Regions from separate parts of the Thalassotalea insulae genome, predicted to be linked through region 3. Evidence: riboswitches for the same ligand, from Rfam matches in the RefSeq annotation. Region 3 holds a riboswitch; each other region holds the start of a gene.
The links. A riboswitch is a leader RNA that binds a small molecule or an ion and turns the genes downstream of it on or off. The one in region 3 is predicted to bind cyclic di-GMP.
Positions count from the first base shown of each region.

Region 1 (4,181 bases), 1.7 Mb from region 3:
GTCATGACATTTGGCTGTTCAAGCTGATCACGCAAAATGGTATTAAACTGCTCACTTTGCGAGATCCGTCCCATGGTTTCTTTCATTTTATCAATAAAAGGTTCACGCATAGGTTGTAATGCTTGCGCGCCGCCAACCATAGCAAGTATGCCGCTAAAAGACGAGTTTTCAATAACGTTGACTAGATCGTCAAACGCTGGTGATAAATCGATTTTCTCAATGACCGGCGCCAAGTCTAAGGTGCTGGCGTGACCTGTACTGTCAGATAGAAAGCGATCGATATTTTCCTCGGTAAAGAATTGTTCCATCATTAGGTTGCGAATACCGGCTTTAAAATCTTCAAAACGTGCCGGGATCACCCCAGAGCCATATAACAGCGGGACTTTTTCAAATAGCATATGTATCGCTAACCAGTTAGTAATGGCACCGGACAGGGCAAATAGCCCAATACTGTAAATGATGGCCTGTTCGCTATACCAGCCGCCTAGGGTAAATGCCAGTGCCAAGAGGTTAGTGATCATGCTTTTATTCACTTTTATCTCCGTTTGCTTATTTGATGATAACCGGCGCTAGTGTATCAGGGCTTAGGGATTGCGCCAAGCGAGCTGATTTGGTTAACTAAACAGCAACAACAATTAGGAAAAAATTATGAAAATGAAATCGTTAGCGCTTGCCTGTAGCTTAGTTCTGTTCGCTTCTGCCAGCTCGTTTAGCCAGACGCAAGACTCTCAATGGCGTAAATTGGATCCCGAGAATACCGTACTAATGACTTTACCTCAGGGCAAGGTAGTGATCGAACTGGCACCTCAGTTTGCGCCAAACCATGTAAAGCAGTTTAAGACGCTGGTTAAAAAAGGCTTTTATGATGGAGAAAAGTTTTATCGGGTGATCGATGGCTTTGTCGCTCAGGGGGGGCCGGAAGACGCCAGCGAAAAGGATAAATCAGTAGCGCCGTTAAAAATTGAAGGAGATTTTGCGGTTGATAATAAGTGGTCATTCACTTTAGTACAAAATAATGACTTATTCGCGCCGCAAACTGGCTTTAAAGACGGTTTTGCTTTGGGTTATAGCCCGAAAGAGCAAAAGGCCTGGTTGTTACATTGTCCTGGCGTGATCGCCATGGCAAGGGAAAATGAGCCTGATACCGCCACTAGCCATTTTTATATCCCTAATGGTCAGGCACCTCGCTATTTAGACCGCATTATGACGGTATTTGGCCGAGTAGTTTATGGCATGAATCATGTCCAGTCGATCACTCGTACCTCAGTCATTGAAGGTGCAACGGAGGTGGATAAAAAAGATTATACTCCTATGGTGAAAGTGCAATTGATGACGGATGTGCCAGTAGCGCAGCGCCTTAATCTGGAAGTGAAAAATACCGAGCATCCAACATATGCCGAGAAGTTAGCCGAGCGCAAACAACGCGATCATACGTTTTTCTACAAAAAACCGCCGCAAGTGCTAGATATTTGCCAAACGCCGGTTGGTGTACGTATTGCGCAGTAACAGATTAATAGATGAGTTAGCGCAAGTTAAGCAATAACTCATCTATTACTCGCTAGCTAGCGATAGGATCTTTGAGTAATTCATCAACCAGCCAGGTTTGACCTTTTTTAACCATTTTTATGCTTTTGAGTTCTTTATAGGTTTTACCATGACGATCACCAGTAAATAAAATGGTTAATTTACCGGTAGTATTAAACTCTTCTCTTACTTTAAAGTCTGCGAGCGCCGCATCAATTTTTGTTGAGTCAAAAGACATATTAAATAAACGACGAGCGGCATTTTGCGCGGTGCGGTACTGAGTGAGCTGCTTGGCAAAATCAGGTGTACAGTAACTGGTGGCTTGTTTGATATCTTTTTGATTATAGAGGGCGTCGAAAAATGCCACTGCGACTTGATCGGCACTAATCTCTTTTGGTTCGTTACAAGCACACAGCGTTAACGCGAAAAAAATAGCAATAATAATCGATTTCATTGATATACCTTATGTTAATTATCCTTAGTTGTTTAATTGGCATAAGTCAGTTTTTTGCCCATGGTTGATAGCAAACCTGATCTCTTGACTGTTAAAGAAACAGGTTATTTATACCGATAATATAATTTTCATTATCAATTATAGTCTGCCTATCGGCATCGTAGGTTTTTCTTTGTTGATCACACATAATTTACTCTTTAAAAAGTGGTTAATTAAGGTGCATGCTGAAAATGGGCAGCAGAAACTGCTGGTATACAAGGGATATTGAGCTGTTATTAAGCAACTTGGTATTACAATTCAATACTCCAGTGTCGGTAGCTACGCCATCATAGAAACTTTTCAAATTTCCTTAGACCGCTGGCTTTGCGTCCTAGACTTTCATCTAGTTTGCCTTTTTCAACTGATGCGTGCTCAATGTAACGAATTTTTGGATAAATGTACAGATTCCACCTGTGGCTAATCTAGCTGTTCGGTCATCAGTTAGAGCGAACAGGACACTGTTCGCTCTTTATTATTTTAAATTAAATTCAATAAAATCAACCGTATAAGTGTTGGCACTTTCTTTGCTGTTAACAACCTTATTACGAAAGTGTTACTTCGGTAACAGTCAATTTCACTTACAGGAACATATCTATGTTGAGAGACACTTCTGGTCAAGATATTAAGATTGAGCAGCCACACTTTAACAAAAAACGGATCATGCAAATTGCTCTGGTATTGATTGTTATTATCAGTGTTATTGGTTATGCCGCACCCAAATTTAACAGTATGTTTTCTTCTGACTTAACGGTGGCGGCCGAGCGATTGAGATTTGCCACAGTTGAGCGTGGTAATTTGCAACGTGATATCGGTGTACAAGGGCAAATTGTTGCGGCGAATAGTCCAACACTTTATGCAAAAGCCCCTGGCATTGTTAGTTTGTTTATTAAAGCAGGTGATACGGTAACACAAGGGCAAAAACTCGCAGAAATAAATAGTCCGCAATTAAGAAACCGTTATGAGCAAGAATTGGCAACTTTAGATCAATTAGAACTGGAAGTTGGCCGTCATCAAATTGAAATCAAAACGTCACAGTTAAATACTCAGCAAACCATAGAAATGTCGGCGGTGAATTTAGAGGCAGCTGAGGTTAATAAAAATAGAGCGGAAATTAGCATTAAAGATTCATTGATCAGCCAAAAAGAATACGAAGAAAAAATTGCAGAATATAAACGTGCTTTACTCGCTCATCGCCATGCAAAACAAAATTTTGATCTACAAAAAGAAAGCATGGCGTTTGAGTTAAAACGTAAGCAGTCTCAGCTCGACCGTCAACAATTTGTAGTAAATGACCTTAAACGCCAGGTTCAGGAACTGATTTTGATTGCACCGACAGACGGCATTATTGGTAGCGTGAGTATCCGAGAAAAAGACAATGTTGCTGCGAATGAGTCGCTGATCACGGTAATTGATCTTAGCGTCTTTGAAGTAGAAGTGAATATCCCGGAAAGTTTTGCTGATGATTTAGGTGTCGGCCTGGCCAGTGAAATTAGCTTTAACGGGGAAAACCATATGGGACAAATCGTTGCTATATCGCCAGAGGTGAATAATGGCCAAGTTAAAGGACGCTTACGTTTTAATGAAAATGGTATCGCAAACTTGCGTCAAAACCAGCGTGTCAGTGCCCGTATCTTAATTGAATCAAAAGAAAATGTTTTAAAAGTGCGCCGAGGTCCGTTTGTCGAAAGCGGTGGTGGTCGTATTGCTTATGTCGTCAATGGTGATAATGCCATTCGTACCAGTGTCAACCTTGGTGCGAGAAGCATAGGTGAAATTGAAGTTGTAGCCGGTTTACAGGCGGGTGATCAAATAGTGATTTCAAGCCTCGATTTGTTCAACAGTCGTGATCAAATTTATCTGACTAAATAGGAGAATCCCATGTTAAAAATGGATAACGTCAGCAAGATATACAGAACTAACTTAGTAGAAACACATGCGTTAAGAGACGTCAATTTACATATTAAAAGTGGTGAATTTGTTTCGGTGACCGGCCCTTCCGGCTCGGGAAAAACTACATTTTTAAATATCGCCGGGTTATTAGAAACCTTTGAACACGGTGATTACTTTTTAGATGGTCAAAATGTTAAGGGATTAAGTGATGATCGATTGTCAGAAATACGAAATCAAAAAATTGGATTTATTTTTCAAAGCTTTAATCTTTTGC
Region 1 is NZ_BSST01000001.1:1,878,492-1,882,672, reverse strand. It holds gene QQK06_RS08550 (DUF445 family protein) at 1-533, opposite strand, end outside; gene QQK06_RS08545 (peptidylprolyl isomerase) at 649-1,506, shown strand; gene QQK06_RS08540 (hypothetical protein) at 1,559-1,978, opposite strand; cyclic di-GMP riboswitch class I at 2,289-2,380, opposite strand; gene QQK06_RS08535 (efflux RND transporter periplasmic adaptor subunit) at 2,612-3,886, shown strand; gene QQK06_RS08530 (ABC transporter ATP-binding protein) at 3,896-4,181, shown strand, end outside.
Region 1: another riboswitch for cyclic di-GMP. It lies ahead of QQK06_RS08540 (hypothetical protein); the one in region 3 lies ahead of QQK06_RS16060 (DUF3718 domain-containing protein).

Region 2 (4,181 bases), 1.6 Mb from region 3:
AATTTATTATTAAATGCAACGAGTTAATTGATTCAAATATTATATTAACGTGCAATCAGAACTGGTCGCAAGAAGATATTGCGCTAATCGTAGAGCAATTTTTTCATCAGTATCCACAATGTCAGTGGGTTGAATCTTTAGAAGGAGCCGATCGGGTGGTAGCCCGCTTACTATGGCAGCAAAATCATTTTCAATTAAATTTTGAATGCTACTCTGAGTCAATCTGGCTTGATAGTGAAGATGAGATGGCTCAAATGAATATAGAGTCTTTTTATGCAGTGTTAAAAGGGGCATGATATGGAAAAAATATTAGTCAGTGCCTGTTTGTTAGGGCAAAGCGTCCGTTATGATGGCGGCCATCAGCTGTTACTAAATCAACAGCTCATTCGCTGGCAGCAACAAGGACGTGTAGTGGCTGTTTGCCCTGAAGTTGCCGGCGGCTTATCTGTGCCTAGAGCACCAGCTGAAATTAGCCAGCTAGATCACAGGGTTTATGATAATACCGGCATTGATGTCACTGATGCTTTTAATCAAGGGGCGCAGTCTGCTTTGGCACTTTGCCAGCGACATAAAATTCGTTACGCTTTATTAAAAGAATCCAGTCCATCTTGTGGCAGTCAGTTAATATATGACGGTCATTTTCAGGGAGAAAAAATTGTTGGGCAAGGGCTGACGGCAGCATTGCTACGTCAGAACGGTATTACAGTCTACTCTGAGCAAAGCCTTAATGAACTTATTGTGCAAGTCGAGGCACTCGATCAAGATAATTAGTGAAGCCGAGCTGGGGTTAATTAGCTACTGTGAGCCTATTATGACCACCGCGCTGCAAATCCATTACTAAAGTGCGGGTATAATTAAGAATTGTCTGAACATTTTGGGACAGTTTAAAGTCGTTAACCCCGGTTGAAATCGTCATTTGTGGTAAATGCATTCCTGATTTGCTGCTAACAAAACGAAGTTTTTCTACACCCTGGCGGATTTTTTCTGCGATTTCGCCGGCTGTAGAACGTTCAATTTCTGGCAAGAGTATTAAAAATTCATCGTGGCCAGCACGCACTGGGAGCCCACTGTCACCGACGTAGCTGCTAACTTTATTCGCTACTTTTGCCAATAATACATCGCTGATCAAGGCTCCGTATTTCTGAGTTATTTGTTGCATTTGATCGACACTAATCACAATCGCAGCCACTTGCTTATTTGGATTCTCTTTGCTCCAGCTTTCCAAGTGCTTATTAAGTGCCTTACGGTTGTATAAGCCAGTTAATGGATCCAGATAAATTTCCTTTTTAACTTCTGCTAACTCTTTTTTCAGTGATTGCGATTGTTGCTTAGAAATTTTTAATTGCTGCGCCAGCTGTTGTTGCTTTTGCTTAAATGACAGCGACGCCTTTTCAATTTGTTGGATAGCGTATGCGATTTGTTGGGCGTTTTGGGATTTTAATCCTGTGATGTTGTCATCAATTCTTTTGATTAAGTTGCTAGTAAAGTTAACCGAACTTTCACTATTTTGCTGGACGCCACTAATAAGGTCATCAATTTCTGTGATTATCTCGTCACGAAATTTACCTTGTCCGAGAATATAAAGTTGATATAGCTCTTCAATAAAAAAATTATCCAGCTTTTTGCCTAAGGAAAAATGCTGTTTTATTTGCGCAATGAGCGCTGTATTTTTGCCGCTGACATATTCATAACTGACGGCATAATTTATCGGCGAAGCAGGGAGGTGCCAAAGTTGCAATTGCTTTATAGCAAGCGCAAGTTTGTTATCTGCTTGTTCCATGGAATCATGATACTTCACTACTTCCAAACCTCTAATTAGCGCGGCGACGTCTTATTATTATTATTATGGCATCTATTCTCTAGCAATTTTGTCAAAAGTGCTAGAGTAAATATGGAATTAGTATTAATAAAATGTAAATAAAGTGGCTGGTAAGATTGATTCTGCCTAAATTTGTTGATAATGCGCTATTGTGTCGCAGTAGACATGATGTTTTATTAAACTCATGAGAGGGACAAGGGAGGCACGCAAAGTAGGTCAGGAATAGTAAGTTAGCGACTGCAAAATATAGACAAGCCCCCACTATATCTAAATTCGGTAGTTCCGCTATCTTAGGTTTCCCCTTAGACCGGTAACTTTGCGTCTCTAGCTTTCACTAGATTTGCCCTTATCGAGCTTTAGCAGCTCAGTGACCATTATAAGCTATGAAGACAGCTTGTAAACCTTTATGATAAATTATCGTGTCATGTCGTCGCCACTATCGACAGTTTATTTATAATGTTATGAATATTAAGGAAAATATAGATTAATGAAATCTAGCTTATTTGTGCTGTTAGTGCTGTTTTCTGGTTTTTTTACAACTTTTGTTGATGCCAATGAAGCAAAACTGTCGGAACTGCAAGACAATATTATTCAGGTTGATACCTTGTTTTTGACCGATCCTGAATCCTTGCCTTATCAAACAGTGATTGAATTATCGCAAAAAGTGATTCGCAATCGAGAGCTCTATAACGCTAATACCATAGGTAAAATGTTTAGTTTATTAGCTGATGCAGCCGTTAATAAAGGGGATTTGGCGAAAGCATTACAATTTTCTTTAGATGGCGAAGCGTTGATTGGTCTAGAGGCTAAGCTACATTTATCATTAACACTGAAAGTGGCCGCTGGTTATTACTATAAAGGTAAATATCACCAAGCGAAGGAAATTGCCGATCAGGCGGTTGTATTGGCAAAACAAATTAACACTCCTATTTTGTTGATTAAGGCTTTGGGATATCGGGCTATGGCGAATGCGGTTATTGCGGAGCATCAACTGGCATTAATCGATTTACAGCAAATTCAGCAATTGCTCGCAAATTATGAGCAATTTAATGATCATATTCATTTACTGGCGGTGATTGCTAATGCGCATTTTTATTTAGGTTCATATCAAACGGCGCTAAAACTATATAATAAGGTACTGAAAATCAGGTTTGATCAGAATAAACAATTTAATATTGACCAGACCTATTACAATATTGCTCGTTGTTATCTTAAATTAGATCAGTTAGATGATGCCTTTCATGCCTTTAATGGTGCAAAACAATATGCTGAGAAAAAAAATGCGCCGATCAGAATTGCATACGCAGAGCTTGGCTTGGGGCAAGTGTTATTAAAGCAAGCAAAGTATGATCAGGCATCTGAGCATTTGATGGTGGCGAATGAACTTTTTCATGGGCAAAACATCCCTCAGCCGTATTTAACAACTTTACTTAACTTGGCTCAGGTAGCCAAAGTTAAGGGAAACTACGCACAATCCTATCAATATATCACTCAGGCTGAAATGTTGGTTAACAGTACGGAATTGACTCAAGAACAAATTGCCTTCTATCAATACTTGGCGCAAATGTATCAGGAGCAGGGGTTATATCAACAAGCTTATCAGGCGCAAACTAGGTATATTGAGCGTTATAAACATTTTAATCATGTCCATCAGCACCTGCCAAGCGAGTTGGATCCTAATAATATTGCCAGCGAAAAAAATCGCGAATTGTCACTAAATATGGCGGCAGAAACTGAACTGAAAAATCAGTTTGCTGAAAAATTTAACCAGCAATATCAGGTAATTGTCAGTCTGGCTGTCGTCATTGCGCTAATGGTGATTTTACTATTGAGCATAATACTTAAACACAGGGCAAAACGATTGAATCAGCAATATGATGAAATTGAAAAGCCGACAGATATTTTGGCAACGCCTTCGCAAACTAAGAGCTTTTATCAACATTATTATAAAATGGCGCGAAAATTTGAATACCCACTGTCAGTGGGGTATTTTTCCATCGATAATTGGCAAGAATTAAGATTTCAGTTCAATAAAAAGGTGGTCGAGGAAGTGGCACGTATTATCGCTACCTTGGTTAATGAACATAAAGGAGAATTTGATCAGGTTGGGTTAATTAATGAGGGAGAGTATTTATTTCTTGCTCCTTATCAAGCACCAGAGCAGTTAAGAAAAACCTTTGAACAATTAACAAACGCATTAAAAGTGCAGTTTTTTGCTAATTTAGGTGAGTTTTCTTTAAAAGTTGGTTACGATTGCCAATCTCCAAATGTTCAAGATATTGATCCTTACATTTTCTTATCTCGTTTGAGCGAATCAACGAGAGCTGAATATAGTAGTTATAAAACATAGGCTTATATATGG
Region 2 is NZ_BSST01000001.1:1,937,805-1,941,985, reverse strand. It holds gene QQK06_RS08830 (DUF3630 family protein) at 1-296, shown strand, start outside; gene QQK06_RS08825 (2-thiouracil desulfurase family protein) at 298-771, shown strand; gene QQK06_RS08820 (GGDEF domain-containing protein) at 788-1,798, opposite strand; cyclic di-GMP riboswitch class I at 2,092-2,174, opposite strand; gene QQK06_RS08815 (tetratricopeptide repeat protein) at 2,307-4,169, shown strand; gene QQK06_RS08810 (hypothetical protein) at 4,178-4,181, shown strand, end outside.
Region 2: another riboswitch for cyclic di-GMP. It lies ahead of QQK06_RS08820 (GGDEF domain-containing protein); the one in region 3 lies ahead of QQK06_RS16060 (DUF3718 domain-containing protein).

Region 3 (4,181 bases):
GAGTCAATCGATTTTGTCGCGATAGATATCGATCCATTAAGAACCACCAAAGCGCGGGAAGCGGGAGAAAATGTATTATTTGGCTCTTCTCGCAAAACCGAGTTATTGGAAGCGGCAAAGTTATCTAAAGCTAAGTTAGTGGTGATCGCTTTTGGTGAAGATAAGCAGTCGATTGAAGTGATCCAAAAAGTGCGCTCTTTAGCGCCTGATGTTCCTATTTTAGTGAGAACGCGCAACGATGATAATCTGGAACGTTTACAGCTAGCCGGTGCTAATCAAGTGGTACCTGAAAGCCTTGAAGGGAGCTTAATGTTAGTGTCTCAAGTGTTATCTCTTTCCGGGATCCCTTTTTCAAAAATTGTTAAGCGGGTGCAGAAAGAGCGGAAAAGTCATTATAGTCATTTACATGGTTTTTTTCAGGGGGAGCATACTGACATGAGCCCAGAAGCTATAGAACGGATAGAGTTTGCTAATGCGGTGTTATTAACGGATGACTCTTTTGCGGTTGGCCACAGTATTGCAGCATTAAATTTAACAGCACGGCGTGTCACGGTTGTGAGTTTAAAACGTGATAATAGCGAAACAGAAGAACCGCCATTAGATACTGTGCTCCAAGCGCAGGATACGTTAGTTATTCGCGGTAAACCACGCCGTGTAGAACGGGTAGAACGCTACTTGCAAGAAGGTCGATAAATTTATAATTCGAGATATTCTCTTATTCTTTGCTCTTGTGCTAATGCATCCTGATAGCCGAGTTTAATGAGGTGCTGACAGTATTGTTTATCAAACAGCAGGTAGCTGATGATACTAGATTCAGGATCGTTTGCTATCCCCATCGTTCTTAGCAGTAATCGAATCGCCAATGGCAGCTGATGATAGTACTCAAAGGCTATGGCATTAAAATCGTGACTGGGGTTGATAACAAACGAGTTGATATTCTTTAATCCCTCATGTGTCCTTTTGTTTTCCTGATTAATAAGCGATAAGGTATTGTTGACTCGGTTCATACGTTCTAAGTCACTTTGCAAGGTATCTGAAAAAATACCGTCGAGTAAATGGCCGGCTATAGTGGCTGTCGTTGGCGGATGCGGATTATTTTCTCTTGCGTGTAAGGGCTCTTTCGGCTGCTCGACCCCGATAATAAATAACTTTTCTCCACCTAAGTGAATGGCCGGGCTTAGCGGCGATAATTGATGAATAGAGCCATCACCATAATGTTCGTTATGAATTTTTATCGATGGAAACACTAGTGGAATTGACGCTGAAGCTAGTAAATGATCACTGTTGATCATGCTAGGAATACCACGACGTTTTGCTCTAAACCAGGGAATGATAGAGGATTCTGATTGAAAAAAGCTGATGGAATCACCACTGCTGTAACTGGAAGTAGTGATAGATATCGCCGTTAAAAAATCCTTTCTGATATTGTTGTCAATGCGCCGGTAATCAATAACTTCGTTTAGTAGTAAACGAAGTGGTGCGTTATTGAGTAAACTGCGTGGCGTTTTACTGGCATAATCGGCCTGAAAACTGGCGAAAATCCCTTTAAAGATATGAGAAAAAACTCGATACGGATCGCTATGGTAAATACGACTGGTAGTGAGGTTTTTCCATACCCATTCTAATTTTTTTACCCCCAGTTGAAAGCAGGAAGCGTAGCAAGCTAAAGCCGTAGTGTTAATGGCACCGGCAGATGTCCCGCACAAGATGGGGAAGGGCAAAGGGTGGTTTCTTGGAGCAAACTTTGAAATAGCTGAAAGCACACCAACTTGATACGCTGCTCGAGCACCGCCACCAGTTAGCACTAAGGCATTTTTACTGTTTTTATAGCTTCTTTTATGTGACATTTATTATGAAATTCTATTGTTATCATTTTAATTGTAAATTGTTTATGAAAATAAACAATGATTTGTAACTATTTGACATAAAAGAAAAAGCCAGCAAATGCTGGCTTTTTAAATTGACATAGAATTATTAGCTAGTAAAACAGTTCACTTGTAAAACAAATAACGCCTACTAAAAAATAATTTAACTGCTGACGCGAGCGTTAGCAGCGTCGATTAATGGTTGCGATCCATTTTGCATTAGTGCCAAGTTGTCTGAGACAGTTTTCTTTGGCAATTTTGAAATCATCAAAGAACCTGTATCTACAGAGCCACGATCGGCAGCAAATACTAACAAGTTTTTACCATTACATTGAATACCATCAAAAACACTACGAATTTTCAGTCTATTCGCTTTTAAAAATCTCCGCATGCGTTTCTTATCATCAGCGGCAACGTACTCACACAAACTTTGTGCTATGTTGGCTGCCTGAGCTTTTGGAACAGATACAACAGACGTCAATGTTAAAGCAGTAATCGTAGAAACTAGTAATAATTTTTTCATTTTAATAACCTTATAAATGCGTAATAGTTAATTAAAAGAAAAAACCACAGGACGTACCTAATAACTCGGTAACTCCGCTGTCATAGCCATTATATTGCAATAAAGACCTTAGACCGGTGGTTTTGCGTAGCACGTTTTCGCGTGCCTTGCCCTTTCTTTGTCACCTTCAGTATTACTAAATTCGTATAAAATTGCAAGAGGAGGGGCATTTTCCGCAATATTTGTCATTAAATAGCGTGAAATTATTTTTATATAAAACAAATGATTAGTCGTGAACTACTCACTTAGTTATCACGAGTAGCTATATCAGTGACTGTTAAATTTTAGTTTTTTGTACAAAAAAGGGAGCTGATGCTCCCTTGTGCTTGGTTAACACTATAAGGTTAAAATGTCATTTCTGGTACATGCTCTGGAATAACGAGTTCACCAGCGGTCAGTTTAACAATTTCTTCAACCGATACGCCTGGAGCACGTTCAAGTAGATGAAACTTACCGTCTTTGATTTCGATAAAAGCTAAGTCAGTTAGTACTTTTTTGATACAGCCTTTACCTGTAAGAGGGAGTGTACAATCGGCTAATAGTTTGGATTCACCATGTTTTGATGCATGGGTCATTGTTACGATAATATTATCAGCACCGGCAACTAAATCCATAGCGCCACCCATGCCTTTGATCAGCTTGCCTGGGATCATATATGACGCAATATTACCATGAACATCGACTTCAAATGCGCCAAGCACGGTTAAATCAACATGGCCGCCACGGATCATGGCGAATGATTCTGCAGAATCAAAGATTGACGCACCAGTGGCCATGGTTACCGTTTGTTTACCGGCATTGATCAGGTCGGCATCAATAGTTTCTTCGGTTGGAAACTCCCCCATGCCTAATAGACCATTTTCCGATTGCAACATTACTTCCATTCCTTTTGGAACGTAGTTAGCTACTAAAGTTGGAATACCTATGCCTAAGTTAACGTAGTAACCATCTTGTAATTCTTGGGCAACACGTTGTGCAAGTTGTTCTCTTGATAAAGCCATTTGCTACTCCTTACTTGGCACGCACGGTGCGTTGTTCGATGCGTTTTTCAAACGACCCTTTAATCAGTCGATCGACGTAAATACCTGGGGTATGGATCTGATCTGGATCTAGTTGACCCGGCTCAACGATTTCTTCCACTTCAACCACAGTGATTTTACCGGCAGTTGCTGCCATAGGGTTAAAATTACGCGCTGTTTTGCGATATACCAAGTTGCCGTAACGGTCTGCTTTCCACGCTTTGACAATAGCAAAATCACCAGTGATTGCCGGTTCTAGAATATAATGACGACCGTTAAATTCACGTTCTTCTTTGCCTTCAGCTACCGGAGTGCCGTAACCTGTGGCGGTATAAAATGCTGGAATACCAGCGCCACCAGCACGCATTTTTTCGGCTAATGTACCTTGCGGCGTTAATTCTACTTCTAGTTCGCCACTCATCATCTGACGTTCAAACTCGGCATTTTCACCGACATATGATGCGACAATCTTTTTAATTTGACGATCTGGTAATAAGACACCTAAACCAAAGTCGTCAACGCCACAGTTATTTGACACGACTGTTAATCCTTTAGTGCCTTTGCGCTTGATTTCTGCAATCAAGTTTTCTGGAATACCACATAAACCAAAACCACCTGAAATGATGGTCATGTTATCTTCTAGACCTGCCATGGCTTCTTCGTAGCTTGACACTACTTTGTCAAATCCGGCCATTATTTACTCCTCGATATAAGGTTTGTGTTGCGCCCGATACG
Region 3 is NZ_BSST01000001.1:3,585,326-3,589,506, forward strand. It holds gene QQK06_RS16050 (monovalent cation:proton antiporter family protein) at 1-693, shown strand, start outside; gene QQK06_RS16055 (patatin-like phospholipase family protein) at 696-1,847, opposite strand; gene QQK06_RS16060 (DUF3718 domain-containing protein) at 2,029-2,388, opposite strand; cyclic di-GMP riboswitch class I at 2,453-2,549, opposite strand; gene QQK06_RS16065 (3-oxoacid CoA-transferase subunit B) at 2,772-3,428, opposite strand; gene QQK06_RS16070 (CoA transferase subunit A) at 3,439-4,140, opposite strand; gene QQK06_RS16075 (hydroxymethylglutaryl-CoA lyase) at 4,144-4,181, opposite strand, start outside.

Region 4 (4,181 bases), 3.3 Mb from region 3:
TTTGACGCTATTTTTACCGCTAATACCTTGCATATTGTGAGCTGGCCTTTAGTAAAACAGTTTTTTCATCAAGCAGGTCAACACTTAATCTCTGGCGGTAAATGCTGTATTTATGGGCCATTTAACTATCAGGGACAATATACCAGTGACAGTAATGCAAACTTTGATTTTTGGTTGAAGCAACGAGATGCTAACAGCGGTATTCGGGATATTGAACAGATTACGGAGCAAGCTCAATTAGCCGGATTACATTTAATCAAAGATCATCAAATGCCCGCTAATAACCGCTTGCTCACCTTTATCGCCTCATAAATAAATTGCTGGTATCTTGTTCCATAATACCTTTAAGGTTATCTAAACCTGCTTGTAAGTCATCGCCTATCATTTACTTAAAATCGATAAACAAAAACATCAGGTTCATTAGGTAGTCCATATGGCCACTAAAGCCCCATTTCACTTCAGTGTGATCAGCAGCAACACTTTCACTGTTTTTCCAGTACTCTGCAGTTATATGCGGCGTGGTAATAAAATTAAACCTAATAACGCTATTGCTAATAATGCGATACCCGCAGGTTCCGACACTTGTACAAGTGGTTGTTGTGTTAAGTTTTGTTCATTATTTATCGGTGCTTGCGATAATAACTGTTGTTGTTCAGGTAAAAGCGACGGCTGCTCAGCTACTTCTACTAATTGTTGTGGTGTGTCTTGTTGCTCATTTTCTGATTCTGGTGTCACATTGTCGTTATCGCTATTCTCACCTTCGTTGCTATTAGTGGTAGCAGCTTGCACAAATTGTTCAATTTTATTTTTCAGCGCTTCTTTATAAGGAGAGCTATATTGCACGAATTTCGGTGCACTTGGTGCTAAGTTAGCTGGCTGATAGTCAACGATATATTGAGGAAGCCCTGCAACTTGAGTGATCACAGCATCAAGCTCAGGGGCTCCAATATTCAGCGACTGAGCAATAATACTTGCCACGGGTGATGAATTCGTCGATGCCGAGCTACCAACATTAGCATTGCCGCTGACATTGCCGGAATAGCTATTTACTCCTGAAAATGTCGGCCGTTCGCTAGCACTGTAGCTAACTACGCTATGTTGCTCTCCAAGGTAAGAAAAGTATCCGCCGTTATTAAACTCAGAACCAGCAAAACTTTCAGATCCAGAGAATGCGCCTGATAACGACAAATCAGTTAAATCTAAATTATTATAGTGACTAACGGCATATGCAGGTACATTCATCACATTGATACTAATAGAATAATCATTTACCGTGACATCTTGCGCGTTCAACGACAAATCAACATTGGTATCTTCATCCACTTCACCAATATCTAAAACCAGCTGTTGACCTTGTAACTGCGCGGTAATCAGGTTACTACTGACAGAAACATGATATGAATTACCATCACTCTCCGTGTATGCTAGAGGAATAGTAACACGGGTATTTTCATTAACCGAAATAACATTGGTCGTCGTTTCGCTAACAGAGGTATTGATGACATCGTAAGCCGGAGAGCTTTTCACTAATCCAGCTTCTGCGACGAAGGTACTCAAAGCTAAACCTGTGACGAGTAAGCTGACTTTATCGAAAGGTAATAATCTGGCCATAAATACATCCCATCAAATGATTAAACATTAATTAAAAGCAAGGACGCACCAACAGAAATTCGCTGTAACCCCGCTACCATAGTACTTACCTTAGGCCGGAAGTTTTGCGTATATGGATTTCACCATACTTGCCTTTTTGAATTACCGCCAACTATAAACCAAAACTCTTTTAAAAGTCAATTAGTTAACTATTAAACCACTTTATACTGTTATTGCATTAAGCCAAAAAGTCAAACAAATAATTTGAGCAAACGCTAACAAATCATCAAACAACGGATATATAATATAATAAGGTGTGTTAAATTATGCGGCTGTTATAACATTCAGTTGATGTAAGTAGACACGCTATGCTTATGACTAAATGGCAAGATAAAGGGTATAAATGACAATTAACACCACTGTTTTAGTTAAATTATTAAGCGTTAATCTGCTACTTCCTCTGATAATGCTTAGTGTTTCATCTGTCAGCTATGCAAGACAAGAACTTGCCGTCGCTGTTGGCCTGGCTAAACCGCCTTATGTCATTCAAGAAAACGACAGCGGTTTTGAAATAGAATTAATCCGTAATGTTTTTGAACTGATGGGATATTCAACCAAGTTTGTCTACACCACCTTCGGGCACTCCCCAAAAATGCTAAATGTAAAAGAAATCGATGCGGTAATGACCACGAATAACCGGGTATTTAAAGATGAATCCAAATTAAGCAATATTTATGTTACCTATCAAAATGTTGCTATTTCACTCAAAGAAAGTAACCTTGCTATTAATGCCATCAGCGATCTCAGCAACTATAGCATTGCAGCGTTCCAAAAAGCCGATAAAGTCTTAGGAAATGAATACGCTAATGCCATTGAGCACAGTCCAATTTATTTACGAGTGGCAGAGCAAAAACAACAGCCGGTATTGTTACTTAAAAAACGCGTACAAGTACTTATTATGGATAGGAATATCTTTAATTATTTAGTCAAACAAATGCAAATAAGTGATATAGAACAAACATTTACTATTCACCCGATATTTCCAGAAACGCATTATAAAATGGCATTTAAAAACCCTGAGCACCGTAGCAGCTTTAACCAGATGTTTGATCAATATCGCTATAGCGATGACTATCAAATATTAAAAAAACAGTATGATTTGTAAATTGCTATTAGATAAAGAATCATAACTACACTCAGCCTGCAGGCTCCCTTTTATACCGATACATTCTATATGCTTTACCTTAAGTGCGACGGTGAAGGCATAGTACTTCATGCTCTAACAGTGGCCCCGCTATTTTCACTTGCCTGCCACTAAATTTTAACAATTCCCGACATGACAAATCAAAAGTAATATGAGAGTTTTTCCGGCCAAACTCAGCAAAAAATCTTGCTTGACTTAAACCGAATACTAATTGACCTACCCCACTCCAAAATATTGCTGAAGCGCACATTGGGCATGGTTCGTCACTGGTGTAAATCGTACAATTTTTTAAAAACTCCGGCGCGTAACGCTTCGATGCAATATGTAATAAATTAACCTCTGCATGGGCCAACACATCATTATCAGTAATGACAGAGTTTTCTCCCTCTAATAAGACATTTCCTTGCTCATCAACTAACACGCAGCCATAAGGTAAATTTCCCTGTTGAGCTGAACGTTTTGCGACTTGAATCGCACGACGTAGGAAAAAATCCTTGTCATTGTTGATAGTAGCCGTGGTTTCCACTTTTTTAATTTTTTTTTCATCAGTTTCCCTATCAATATTGAGCAACGATTACTGTCAGTTACTATCCGGTAATTAATTCATTTTTTAGCAACTTACCGCTAATTTTCGCTATAGCATAATTCCTAAACCTAAGTTGAGCTCAAGCGATAAATATTAATTTTTTGTTACTTTTTTGTTGCAGGATATATTTTATACAATATACTTACATGTGCTTTTCAAGCAATATTAATAACAATAATCAGCTAGAGGATATGAACGTGAACATTAAAAACTACCGGCTTTGTTCCAGCTTACTGCTGAGCGCGGCTATCAGCAGTGCGGCATCGGGAGCACAGTTAACAACTCATCCAGGGAAAAACGGTGCGCTACCTTCAAATTCAAACCATGCTCAACACTTAACAAACCCAACAGATAAAGGCTTTAATCCGCCAAGACAGATTTCACCTAAGCAATTTCAACTGCTACAACAAAATCAACAATCGGCTGACGATCACTATCAACGTCATCTGCTTAAACCCAAAAAAAGTGTTAACAGCAAAGTTAAAACAATTAGCAAAAGCGCAACAGCCACTCAAAGTGCGGCAGTCAATAGTTGTACCTCGCCTGCTGAATTACAAGGGTTGAGCGGAGATGAGCTAGTCAACGCAGTAAAATCTGGCGTACTCAATTCCTGTTTATACGGCCTGTTTAATAATTCATTAGTTGGTACTGAGGTATTTTCTGATGCCAGTATTACAACAATTGCTAATGCAATAAATGCCCAGTTAGTTTCATACGATGGTACCTCCGCAACAGGTGCTGCAGAGCTTGAAAAATTAGTGATTTATTTGCGTGCCATGCATTGGGCTGAAAGCAGTAACA
Region 4 is NZ_BSST01000001.1:314,207-318,387, forward strand. It holds gene QQK06_RS01490 (DUF938 domain-containing protein) at 1-312, shown strand, start outside; gene QQK06_RS01495 (hypothetical protein) at 508-1,611, opposite strand; cyclic di-GMP riboswitch class I at 1,672-1,754, opposite strand; gene QQK06_RS01500 (substrate-binding periplasmic protein) at 1,994-2,755, shown strand; gene QQK06_RS01505 (nucleoside deaminase) at 2,835-3,365, opposite strand; gene QQK06_RS01510 (collagenase) at 3,578-4,181, shown strand, end outside.
Region 4: another riboswitch for cyclic di-GMP. It lies ahead of QQK06_RS01495 (hypothetical protein); the one in region 3 lies ahead of QQK06_RS16060 (DUF3718 domain-containing protein).